DNA from 4 places in the Shewanella sp. LZH-2 genome. Region 4 is predicted to be linked to each of the others. Evidence: predicted binding sites of a transcription regulator. Region 4 holds the regulator's gene; each other region holds the start of a gene.
The links. Region 4 encodes sigma-54, which starts transcription at its own class of promoters, with help from an activator protein. Its sites were predicted from a motif close to GTTGGCACGNNNNTNGNNT; they were not measured.

Region 1 (3,149 bases), 640 kb from region 4:
AGACCATATCTTTAAAGGTCTACCTAACTTACTGTATTCTGGTAATAGCACATTATTAAGCAATTCAAATGGATAACGGTCACGAAACCATAAGGTTTCATTAGTGGTCATGGCATCAATAACTTCAGCTCGTAAAGCTCGTTCCGTGGGTTTCATCGAATGCTTTACCACATCGGATAACGAAGGAAGGTTATATTTGCCCATCAATGGCGCGAGACGACTACGTACGAGGTATTGTTTATTTTCACCTAGCACGATGCCGCTATGTTGTTCTAAGAACAACCTAAATTGATTATATTCTGCTTCAGCGAGTGATTTATCAGGCACATTCACGTCCTAGATCCTATAGCAAGCACCAAAATAAGTGCACAACAATCATGTAATAAGGGCTAGATTATAGCGTAAAGCTCAACTAGGCACTAACCCACACTCTCACTACAAACTTAAATGCTTGTTCACTGCCGCAGCTAATTCGTCAGGGTTAAATTTTGCGATAAAGTCATTGGCACCAACCTTTTGTACCATGGCTTGGTTAAAGACACCGCTTAATGAGGTGTGCAGTACCACCTTGATATTTTTAAGCTTAGGATCATCACGGATCTCAGCCGTTAAGGTATAACCATCCATTTCGGGCATCTCAATATCGGAGATAATGAGTGGAATTTCATCGGCAACGTTATTCATTTCACTTGCAATGGCCTTGAGCTTATCAAGTGCCTCACGACCATCTTTTGCCGTGTCAATTTGTAAATTTAACGACTCTAACGACCGAATAATTTGCTTGCGTGCCACCGCAGAATCATCAATCACCATAATATGGTAATGCTGACTTCTATCGAGAGTAAGTTGCTCATTAACCTCTTCACTAATAGCCGTTTTGACAGGTGAGATTTCATCTAAAATCTTTTCAACATCCAAGATTTCAACCAACTCACCTTCAATCTCGGTAACCGCGGTTAAATAGGAATAACGCCCAGCACCTTGCGGTGGCGGCATAATAGCTTCCCAGTTCATGTTGATAATACGTTCAACAGAACTAACCAAGAACCCCTGCACACTACGGTTATATTCCGAAATGATGATAAAGCAATTTTCAGTGCTCGCTAACGGACGCCCTCCCGTTGCCGCACTCAGATCGATAACAGAAATAGTTGTGCCGCGAATATGGGCAACTCCTTTGACGTAAGGATTGAGTTTAGGCAATGTTGTTAATGGCGGGCATTGCAAAACCTCTTTCACTTTAAATACGTTTATCCCAAACCGTTGACGACCATTTAACTTAAATAGCAATAGTTCTAGCCGGTTTTGACCTACGAGTTGGGTTCGTTTGTTGACTGAATCAAGAATACTCGACATAACTCTGCCTTGTTGTTCTGTTTATGTACGGCCCTAAAACTCGTTTGAGTATAGGCATATTAATTGCTTACGTCTTGTTATCGATAAACATAGTTGAAACTAAGTCAAACTTCTGACACCAAAAATCTAAGAAAGAAGCATTGAACAGTTTCACGCTTGATAAAAGTATAGGTGTATTCTGGCGTTACAAGCTAGTCTCTTCATTATGAAAGTAAATTTAGTCTATTTTTTGAGTATTTTCGCACTTTTTCTATCCACGACAGCTAAGGCTGAACCCGTGATACCTAGCGTATCGGCGATATCCGAATTAGCTAAAGCCCTTATTAATGAAAAGATTGCTGTACCTGCAAATGCGAAAGTCGACATTAATCCACAAACGGTCGATAACCGAATGCTGCCAGCACAGTGCACATCACCAATAAGGGTCGAATTAGCTTCAGAACGCGAAATTAGCCGTAATAACACCATAAAAGTCAGTTGTGATACCCCCGATCTCGCCTACCCTTGGCAGATTTTTATGTCTGTTAGAGTAGACATTCTTTTTCCTGTTGTGGTCGCAACCGAAACCTTAGCGCCAGGTGAATTAATCAGTCCTTCACAGGTCGAGATCCGCTATGTTGACCAAAATAGTTTGCGTGGTATGCAATTTAGCGATACTAATCAGCTTACAGGCGTTAGAGTTAAACGCCGAGTCGCGAAAAATTATCCTATTTTTGCGAACAACCTTTGCTTTGTCTGTAAAAATGACACAGTGTCGATTTATGTGCGTTCAAATAACTTCGTACTAAAAACTGTGGGAGAGGCGCTGCAAGATGGTAATATCGGCGACCAAATTCGAATCAAAAATAGCAGTTCTAACAAAGAGCTAGATGCCATAATTACGGAGATTGGCGAAGTAGAAGTTAGAATGTAAAATAAGCTAAAGCTTTTCGATAAGCTGCCGATACCCCAGTTAAGAAATCCGTATACATGACGCTGGAGCCTAAAATGGCAATTGATATTAGCAAATTTAACGCCGGAGCGGCCGCACAAGTCCGTTCAAACAGCACTAAACAAAGCAGCGAAAGCGAGAAAACCTCTCAGGTAGCGGCTAAATCAACTCAACTAAAAGGTGACTCTGTTGTCATTACGGCTCAAGCTCAACAGTTACAAGGAGCTCAAACCAAAATGGCCAGCCTACCTGAAGTCGACCAAAAGAAAGTGGCCGAAATAAAACAAGCCATTGCCGAAGGTCGTTATAAAATTGATCCCGAAAAGTTGGCTGCAAATATTGCCAGCTTCGAAGCAGAATTAAATGAGCTTAATAAAGAGTAACTATGACAGAAATAGCTAAACTGGTAGATCAACAACACGCCCATTTGGCTGTTCTTAAACAAATTATTCTTAAGGAAAAAGGCGCTTTGGTTGACCAAAACGCCGATTTGCTTTTGTCGCTTGCTGAGCAAAAATCAACATGTCTACAAGCCCTTAAAGCAAATGATGACTTGCTGGCTAGTCACAGCGATAAAGCCTTACTCACGGAGCAAGTTGAGCTATCCGATAAAATGGCAGTGGTTAAAGAGGCTCTCGCGGAATGCAAAGATCTCAACGCGCAAAATGCTAGTTTGATCGAGATGAATCTTGCAAGCCTAAACCGCTTTGCTCAAGCCTTGCAGGCGAGCCGAAATGCCACCACGCTGACGTATAACGATAAAGGTAAAACCTCAACAATCTCAAGCTTAGGCAATGATCTAAAAGCGTAAGGTGTTATAAGTACAAACGGATTTCAAACAAAAACCGCGCTTAGTAAGCGC
Region 2 (3,149 bases), 650 kb from region 4:
CGGGCAGGTGCTTTCAAAGTCGACAAAAATAATTATATGGTTGACTCAGCAGGGAATTTTTTGCAGACCTTTCCAGTAGATAAAGATGGTAACTCTACCTCTGTCAGTTTAACGACAGCTAAGCCAGTACAAATTCCTGATACTGCAGGTAGCCCTGTTCAAACTGAAAACGTGACTTTGCAGATGAATTTAAATGCAAAAGAAGGTTCACTCGATCCTGCTGCTTTTGATCCTTTAGACTCCAAAACCTATAACAGTGTGACATCCATGACGATTTATGACTCTCTGGGTGAGCCACATATCATGACGACCTATTTCGTCAAGCCAAATAATGGTTCATATAATGGTGAAAACAACTGGGTTGCATACTATGCCATTGATGGTAAACAAGTTGATATTTCTGGCCCTGCTGGTACATATCAGACTGACACCAATGGTGATGGCACTCCCGATGCCTCTGGCACAGCTCAAACGGCTGGCGGCTGGAAGGGATCGGTTCTGAAGTTTAATTCTGTCGGTGTGTATACTGGGAGTGATCCGGCAGTCGTTGCCACCGAAGCGCTAGGGGTTGGCGGCGCTGGTGTGTTAGGCCCTGGTGCTGATGGTACTCAAGCCGTGACTATTAAATTTAATGCACCAACCCAATATTCAGCTCCCTTTGCCGCCACTGAATTGTCACAGGACGGTACCACAGTAGGACGTTTAACCAATGTCGAAATTGGTGAAGATGGTTTGATCACTGCCAGTTACTCCAATGGTTCAACAGTGCCATTAGCCCGCGTTGCTTTAGTTCGCTTTGCAAACGAACAAGGGTTGACACAAGTGGGTAATACCTCGTGGAAAGCCAGTTTATCGTCAGGTCCTGCGCTGGCTGGTGAGCCTAACAGTGGTACGTTTGGTAGTCTCAGTTCTTCAGCGTTAGAGCAATCTAACATTGACTTGACGACTGAGCTGGTGGATTTGATTTCGGCACAACGTAACTTCCAAGCCAACTCACGTACGCTGGAAGTGAATAACACTCTGCAACAAACTGTTCTGCAAATTCGTTAAGTTAATCTTGCCTCTGCTAAGTGTTGCCGCAAGCGGCAACACTTAGCCTCTTTCTGTTGTGCATTCATTCGTTTATTAAAATCTCCTAATTTATCAGTTAACTAGCTGCTTATTTTATTGGCATGATGCTTGCTTTGCTATTGTCAGGTTGAAACTTTGACGGAGCAGTCTGTGGACAAATTCCTTTATATCTCCATGAGCGGCGCTAAGCAAAATATGAATGAGTTGGCGTTGCGTGCCAACAACTTAGCCAACGCAAATACCGATGGATTTAAGTCGGATATGGCGCAAGCCAGATCGATGCAAGCCTTTGGTGAAGGATTGCCGACAAGGGTCTTTGCCATGGTTGAAACCCCCTCCGCCAATTTTCGTTCGGGCCCGATTAAATCTACTGGACGCGATCTTGACGTTGCCATTAAAGGTGACGGTTGGTTTGCCGTGCAAGCACAGGATGGTAGTGAAGCTTATACCCGTTCTGGCAGTCTCAGTTTTGACTCAACAGGTTTATTGCATAACGACCGTGGTAATCCCGTGATGGGTGATGCCGGACCGATTGTGTTACCGCTGCCAATTGAAAAGGTCACTATTTCACAGGATGGGATTATCTCTGTTCGTCCTCAAGGTGCGACGACAGAAGTCGTCGAAGAGGTAGGAAGATTAAAGTTAGTAAACCCTGGCAATGCACAAATGATGCGCGGCGAGGATGGATTGTTCCGTTTGGTATCCGGTGATCCGGCGCCTGCCGATCCCAGTGTATTTGTAGAAAGTGGTGCTGTAGAGGGCAGTAACGTCAACCCCGTAGATGAGATGGTGTCCTTAATCGACCTACAGCGACAATTTGAATTGCAAGTGAAGATGATGAAAACCGCGGAAGAAAATGACCGCGCTTCATCTTCATTAATGCGGATTAGTTAGGAGATAAATTATGCATCCAGCGTTATGGATTAGTAAAACTGGCTTAGACGCACAGCAAACCGATATTGCGGTGATTTCAAACAACGTCGCTAACGCCAGTACTGTGGGCTATAAAAAAAGCCGCGCGGTATTTGAAGACTTACTTTATCAAACTGTTAACCAAGCGGGTGGGATCAGCGCCTCTAACACTAAGTTGCCAAACGGTTTGAACATTGGTGCGGGTACCAAGGTGGTAGCCACCCAAAAAATGTTTACCCAAGGCAATATGCTGACCACGGATAACTCGCTCGATTTGATGATTGAAGGTCCTGGGTTTTTCGAAGTGCAGCTCCCCGATGGGACTACGGCTTATACCCGTAATGGTCAATTTACCTTAGATGATACTGGGCAAATTGTCACACCGGGTTCGGGTTATGTGTTGCAACCTGCGATCACTATTCCTGAGGATGCAACCAGTATTACGGTCTCTGCTGAAGGGGAAGTTTCGGTAAAAACACCAGGTGCGGCGGAAAACCAGGTCGTTGGGCAGCTCAGTATGACCGACTTTATTAACCCGTCGGGTTTAGATCCTATGGGACAAAACCTATACACCGAAACTGGTGCGAGTGGTACGCCTATTCAAGGCACTGCATCACTTGATGGTATGGGAGCGATTCGTCAAGGTGCGTTAGAAACCTCTAACGTGAACGTGACCGAAGAGCTAGTTAACCTCATTGAAAGTCAGCGGATCTACGAGATGAACTCCAAAGTGATTTCGGCGGTCGATCAGATGCTGGCTTATGTGAATCAGAATCTATAGAGGCACATGATCATGGCTAGATATCTACTATTGGCTAGTACGCTCTTGCTGGCGGCATGTAGTTCAACTCCAAAGAAGCCGATTGCGGATGATCCCTTCTATGCCCCAGTTTATCCCGAAGCACCACCGACTAAAATTGCTGCAACGGGGTCGATTTACCAAGATAGCCAAGCGGCGAGTCTTTACTCGGATATTCGTGCCCATAAAGTCGGTGACATTATCACTATCGTGTTGAAAGAAGCGACTCAGGCGAAAAAGAGTGCCGGTAATCAGATCAAAAAAGGTTCTGATATGACACTCGATCCCATTTATGCCGGCGGGAGCAATGTGTCTTTAGGCGGTATTCCCCTCGATTTACGCTACAAAGACAGCATGAATACTAAGC
Region 3 (3,149 bases), 670 kb from region 4:
ACATTTCCACCACTTGAACCGCCACTGTCTGCAAATCCTCCCTCACGGCGTTGTCCTTGGTCACCTTGAGAGACATGACTGTCAGCGAGCTGCATGCCTTGTTCTTGTAATAATTCACGTAAACGAGGAATCGCTTGCTCAACCACATCGCGGGTCTGTGCCTGAGCAACATGGAATTGCACTTGCGTCTGCTCACCATGAACTTGTATTTTCACTATCATGTGTCCAAGTTCGGGTGGATCTAGGCGAATTTCCGCCTGTTGAATACCTTGGCTAACCATAGTGACAAGCTGCTGTTTCATCACAGGAGAAAAGCGCTGGATCATTTCCTGCATCTGATTTTGGTTTTCAACGCCTTGACGTAAGGAAAGATGAACCTGTGGTATCTCTTGGCGTTGAATTTGCTGGTTAGCTAAAGAGTGTTGTATCGATACCGCTTTAAAATCAGCAGGCTTAAATTCTGTAACAGATTCTTCATGGCCAGTATCGAGCGAAGATAAGGCGTTTTCTTGCCGCGAATCCAGTGTGACGGCTAACTTGGCATCTTTTAACAATAATCCTGCCGAAATTTCGGCGCGTGAAGGATTGTCGTCAATAGCATTAGGCTCAACCGAAACCGCACCTAAGGCATTAAGCTCTTTAGTCGTAGAGTTTAATATCACGGCATCAGCATCGGTAACTGACACATTAGCTGTATTGACTGACGGTGACTGTCCAACCGTTGGCGCAGTCGTTTTATCTGTTGATGGGAGCGACAGATTTATCGACTTATTGCTTAGTTCAACCTCTTTCGTCTCTAACTTGTTAGCTTCAGAGATAGATTCCCCTTCAATCGGTAAAATGGGGGTTTCTGGCGGTTTAACCCATTTTTCAGTTCGCATCTCTGCAAGCATTGATGCATCATCTATAAGGGTATCATCGGTCGAAGCGCCAGTCTTATCCACAGTTTCAGTATTCGCCGTTGCAATCAAACCTACTGTATTAATTGACTGATTTTGTTTATTTATAATATCTTCTGGAAGTGCAGATGCTCGTTCTTGTTGAAAAACAAATGTACCCGTTTGCTCTAAAACTTGTGCATCTAATGTATCATTCGTTAAGGTAACTTCATTTGACTGAGCAAATTTCGCTAGCTCATCTAAAAAAGTTGGCTTGATAGTCTCTTCCGTTGGTAAAGCGCCATCCTCTGTTGCAGGAGCTAAGATGCTAGCGGCATCTTCTGTCGTTAATTGAGCTTCAAGCGGCAAAGAGTCGCTCGGAGCGGCCGCTTTTTTCATCTCGTTTGCCATGCCTATTTGAGCAAAAATCAAGCTAATATCAGCTTCATCATCTGCACTAGTATCATCAATATCTGTTTTCTGTTTTGCCGATTTGGCAGAAACATCTGGAGAAACATTGGTGTTAGTCGAGGGTGATCTAATAGATGCCACTGAAGCCAAAGCGGCAGAAAAGTCTTCACTATTAGCATCTTGCCCCAATATTTTACTTGAGCCAGTACCATTTTTCGCACTAGATACTAATAGGATATTGTTCATTTGTTGCATAAAAGCTCCTAAACATCTGCCCAGAGGAAAAAGAGCGTGGGCAAACGTCAATTTATACGGCTTTGACTATATCTGGCATAAATCAAGCAAATAAAATGCCAACAAATGGATATTAAAAATTCGAGTATTATTGACTGTCGGGTTGGTTAATTACTTCTTACGACGGAAAAATTGCTGCGAAGCAAATTCATCCGTCATTTTTTGCTCTTTTTTGAGCTCAATGGCTTGGCGCTTTTTCTCTTTATTTTCTAACAGTAGTTCTACAGCCTTACGTTTTTTTTGTTTTTCTAGCCAGTGCTGCTGACGGTAGTGTTTCTGCTTTTCACCATCGGCTACAACACGATTTTGCTGAGCAATAGCCTCATCGATTTGCCGAATAAAACGATGGAATTGGTGATAATGACTCGCACTGATGGCCTGCCCCTGCTGCGACTGCATCTGCTTCATATAATCCAAGCGATAGTTATTTAGCGCATCAAGCTGATTTTGGCGCTTTTGGCACTCAAGTTGTGCCGACTTTAGCAGCAGCGCAGCCTGTTCCTCAGCATCGAGGGCTAACTTTAATACGAGTAATAGGGGATCGGCATTCGCCATAACGGCCTCAATTATTTACATTGCGCAGCGAGTTGCCCGAGCATCATTTGGCTATCAGCAAAACTAAAGGCATCACGCATGGTTTGCCGCAGAAAAGCGTTCATTGCAGGTTGTAGACGTATCGCATTATCAATACGAGGATCGCTTCCTTGTGCATAAGCGCCAATCGAAATCAGATCCTTATTCTGCTGATAAAGGGAATAGGTTTGCTTGACGCGGCGCATGGCCTCAAGATGTTCATTGGAAATCACCATAGGTGCCACACGGCTAATAGAAGCCTCAATATCAATGGCAGGATAGTGCCCAGAATCAGCAAGCGATCGTGACAGCACAATATGACCATCGAGGATCGCCCGAGAAGCATCAGCAATTGGGTCCTGTTGATCATCACCCTCGGTCAGCACAGTATAAAATGCGGTGATAGAACCTTGTCCTGGCCCGCCATTACCCGCCCGTTCAACCAGACGCGGCAATTTAGCAAATACCGACGGTGGATAGCCTTTAGTGGCTGGAGGTTCACCGACAGCCAAGGCAATCTCACGCTGCGCTTGGGCGTAACGAGTCAGACTATCCATTAATAACAATACGTTATAGCCTAAATCACGAAAATATTCAGCGATACGAGTCGAGGTTTCACAGGCGCGAAGGCGCATCAGCGGTGAAGTATCGGCGGGTGCCGCCACCACAACAGAACGCGCTCTACCCTTTTCACCTAGGATTTCTTCAATAAATTCTTTAACTTCGCGGCCACGCTCCCCCACTAACCCCACCACAATAATATCGGCCGTTGTACCTCGGGTCATCATACCTAACAGCACACTCTTACCCACACCGGAGCCCGCAAACAAGCCCATACGTTGTCCCTTGCCAACAGTTAGCATGGCATTGATGGCGCGTACGCCCACATCGAGTGGTTCAGTGATCGCACGGCGAGAAAGTGGGTTGATGGCGTTACTGTGTCTTGGCGCCTGCTGTTCGGTAGATAACGCGCCGAGGCCGTCTAACGGCACA
Region 4 (3,149 bases):
GTCTTGCTCTGGTAAATTGCGCACGTCAACACTGATAGCAACGAGATCGTTACTGCCTTTGAGCTGTTCAAGCAAACTGCCAATCAAAGGCAAAGGCAAATTATCGACACAATAGTAGCCGAGATCTTCAAGCACTCTAAGTGCGACCGATTTGCCTGAGCCTGAACGCCCTGACACTATGACCAGTTTCATCCAATGATTACCTGATAGAGTTCCGTTTCATCATGCGTCTTGCGCAATTGTTTTAATATTTGCTTGTCACTGAGCTTTTCAGCCATGCATGACAAGGTACTTAGGTGCTGCTGACATTGGTCGGCAGGCACGAGTAGTGCAAATAAAATATCGACGGGTTGTTTATCGATAGCATCAAAGGCTATCGGCTCCTCACATTTTATCAATATCGCTATGGGTTGTGTTATATCGGTTAATCGACCATGTGGAATGGCGATACCGTTACCTATACCTGTGCTACCCATCTTTTCGCGCGCCACGAGGCTTTCGAAGATCTCTTGAGATGAGAGGGTGGGGTACTGGGCAGCGGCTAAGTCGCTGATGAGTTCCAGTACCTTTTTCTTACTGCCCGGAGTGGCGCAGGTTGTGCACTCCGGCCGCAGTATGGTACGAAGTTCCATTGCTAGTGTTTTGTTAACTTCTCTTTGTGTTTAATAACCTGACGATCAAGTTTATCAATCAGGACGTCTATGGCAGCATACATATCTGCATGCTCTGAAGTCGCGAAGACTTCACCACCGGTGAGGTTGATTCTCGCTTCGGCAATCTGTTGCATTTTCTCAACATTGAGCACAACGTGCACATTATTGATCTGTTCGAAATGACGTTCAAGTTTTGAAAACTTTTCCTCAACATATGCCCGTAACGATTCAGTAATCTCGATATGGTGTCCACTTAGGTTTATTTGCATAGAAACGTCCTCCGATACTCACAATAGGCTATAAACTTTTACGCTGATTGGAAGGGGGAATAAGCATCGCTTCTCGGTACTTCGCAATGGTTCTGCGCGCAACGTTAATTCCCTGTTCTGCCAGAAGTTGAGCCATCTTGCTGTCGCTTAATGGTTTTTTCTGGTTTTCCGCTGCAACCAGTTTCTTAATGAAAGCTCTGATTGCTGTGGATGAGCACTCACCGCCATCATCCGTCCCGACGTGGCTTGAGAAGAAATATTTTAGTTCAAAAAGTCCTTTTGGGGTATGCATGTATTTTTGTGTGGTCACCCGTGAAATGGTGGACTCATGCATCTCTACCGCCTCGGCGATATCGTTTAGGACCATAGGTTTCATGGCTTCTTCACCGTATTCGAAGAAACCCTGTTGGTATTGCACTATGCAGTTTGCCACCTTGAGCAGTGTTTCGTTACGGCTTTCAAGGCTTTTAATAAACCACTTGGCTTCTTGCAGATGGCCACGAATAAATTGGCTATCAGCTTGATTTTTTGAACTTCGGGCCATTGCTGCATATTGCTGATTTACGTTGATTTTTGGCATGCAGTCAGGGTTTAATTCGACCACCCAACGGCCGTTTTTCTTCGACACCGATACATCGGGGATCACATATTCTTCATCGACAGGGGTGATGAGTAAACCGGGACGAGGGTTCAAGGTTTGGATCAGCGCAATACTGTCCCTTAACTCGTCCTCTTTCAGTTTGGTCTTACGCATTAACAGCCTAAAGTCGCGAGCGGCGATCAGATCTAAATGATCTTTGATCAGCATGCGGGCGTTTTCGATGTGAGGGGTATCAGGCGAAAAATGAGATAGCTGGATCAGTAAACATTCGCTTAAATCCCTTGCCGCGACACCAACGGGGTCGAAGTGTTGAATACGCTTGAGCACGGCTTCAACTTCGTCGAGTTCAATCTCGGGATTGCCCATGGCTTCGAGGATATCTTCAGTGCTTTGAGTGAGATAACCTTGATCGTCGATGGCATCAATAATCGCGGTGGCAATGGCTAAATCGGTTTCAGAGAAGGGCGTGAGGTTTTTTTGCCATTCTAAATGTTCGTACAACCCCTCGCTAGTTTCCCCTTGGAAGGGCATGTCATCTTCACGGCTGGCGCCAGAACCTGAGTTTGGCGATGCGGTAAAGACTTCATCCCAAGTGGTATCCATGGGTAACTCTTCGGGCAGAGATTCTTTGGTCAGCGACTCGGCAATGTCCACGGTGGAATTATCTTGTTCCTGTGGCTGGGCAGTCGTTTCGCTAAAGTCGGTATCGGCGATATCTTGCTTACGTTCGCTAGGCGCGTCAAATTGCTCCTCTTCCAGCTCGAGAAGAGGATTAGAGTCTAAGGCTTGCTGGATTTCTTGTTGCAGTTCCAATGACGACAGTTGCAGCAGGCGAATGGCCTGCTGAAGTTGTGGCGTCATGGTTAACTGTTGACCCAGTTTGAGCTGGAGTGACGCTTTCATGTTACCGCTGATCCCTAGGTTATTATTGTGAGTTTAGGTCGCTTGATATCATATGGATGGAGCCTAGCGCTCTCAAATTCAAGGCTTATTAGCTTTGTTTTAGTAACTATAGCCTGAATTGTTCACCTAAGTACACAGCCCTAACTTGCTGATTGTCTAAGATCTCTGCGGGTGTGCCCTCGGCAATAAGATTACCGTGACTCACAATGTAAGCATGTTCACAGACGTCTAAGGTCTCGCGCACATTGTGGTCAGTGATCAGTACACCAAGGCCTCGGCTTTTAAGCTGCTCGATAATTTTCTTGATATCGATAACGGAGATCGGATCAACGCCCGCAAAGGGCTCATCAAGCAGAATAAACTTGGGGTTGGCCGCTAAGGCGCGGGCAATTTCGACGCGTCGACGTTCACCGCCCGATAAGGACATGCCTTGGCTGTCACGAATATGGGTGATATGGAACTCTTCTAGCAGTTGCTCTAGTGCTTCTTCGCGCTGGTCACTATTGAGCTCTTTACGGGTTTGCAGTACCGCCATGATGTTGTCGTGTACGGTTAATTTACGAAAGATACTCGCTTCCTGTGGTAGGTAACCAATACCTTTGCGGGCACGCAGATGCATAGGATCGGCGGTTAAATCATCATCGTCGATAAAGATATGGCCTTTATCGCTTTTAACTAAGCCCACGACCATGTAAAAGGTGGTGGTTTTACCCGCACCGTTAG

Region 1: flgA (flagellar basal body P-ring formation chaperone FlgA) is a predicted target of sigma-54. The motif match lies at 1,407-1,425, and genes of this name have one in related genera.
Region 2: flgF (flagellar basal-body rod protein FlgF) is a predicted target of sigma-54. The motif match lies at 1,167-1,185, and genes of this name have one in related genera.
Region 3: JM642_RS06655 (flagellar hook-length control protein FliK) is a predicted target of sigma-54. The motif match lies at 1,629-1,647, and genes of this name have one in related genera.

The regions. Positions count from the first base shown of each region.
Region 1 covers NZ_CP069350.1:1,439,966-1,443,114, reverse strand. Annotated here, with positions in the region: gene JM642_RS06520 (protein-glutamate O-methyltransferase CheR) at 1-333, opposite strand, end outside; gene JM642_RS06515 (chemotaxis protein CheV) at 436-1,356, opposite strand; gene flgA (flagellar basal body P-ring formation chaperone FlgA) at 1,562-2,269, shown strand; gene flgM (flagellar biosynthesis anti-sigma factor FlgM) at 2,344-2,670, shown strand; gene JM642_RS06500 (flagellar protein FlgN) at 2,673-3,098, shown strand.
Region 2 covers NZ_CP069350.1:1,445,774-1,448,922, forward strand. Annotated here, with positions in the region: gene flgE (flagellar hook protein FlgE) at 1-1,050, shown strand, start outside; gene flgF (flagellar basal-body rod protein FlgF) at 1,222-1,965, shown strand; gene flgG (flagellar basal-body rod protein FlgG) at 1,976-2,764, shown strand; gene flgH (flagellar basal body L-ring protein FlgH) at 2,777-3,149, shown strand, end outside.
Region 3 covers NZ_CP069350.1:1,468,152-1,471,300, reverse strand. Annotated here, with positions in the region: gene JM642_RS06655 (flagellar hook-length control protein FliK) at 1-1,544, opposite strand, end outside; gene fliJ (flagellar export protein FliJ) at 1,695-2,138, opposite strand; gene fliI (flagellar protein export ATPase FliI) at 2,150-3,149, opposite strand, start outside.
Region 4 covers NZ_CP069350.1:797,036-800,184, forward strand. Annotated here, with positions in the region: gene rapZ (RNase adapter RapZ) at 1-192, opposite strand, end outside; gene ptsN (PTS IIA-like nitrogen regulatory protein PtsN) at 189-632, opposite strand; gene hpf (ribosome hibernation promoting factor) at 635-922, opposite strand; gene JM642_RS03655 (RNA polymerase factor sigma-54) at 951-2,426, opposite strand; gene lptB (LPS export ABC transporter ATP-binding protein) at 2,533-3,149, opposite strand, start outside.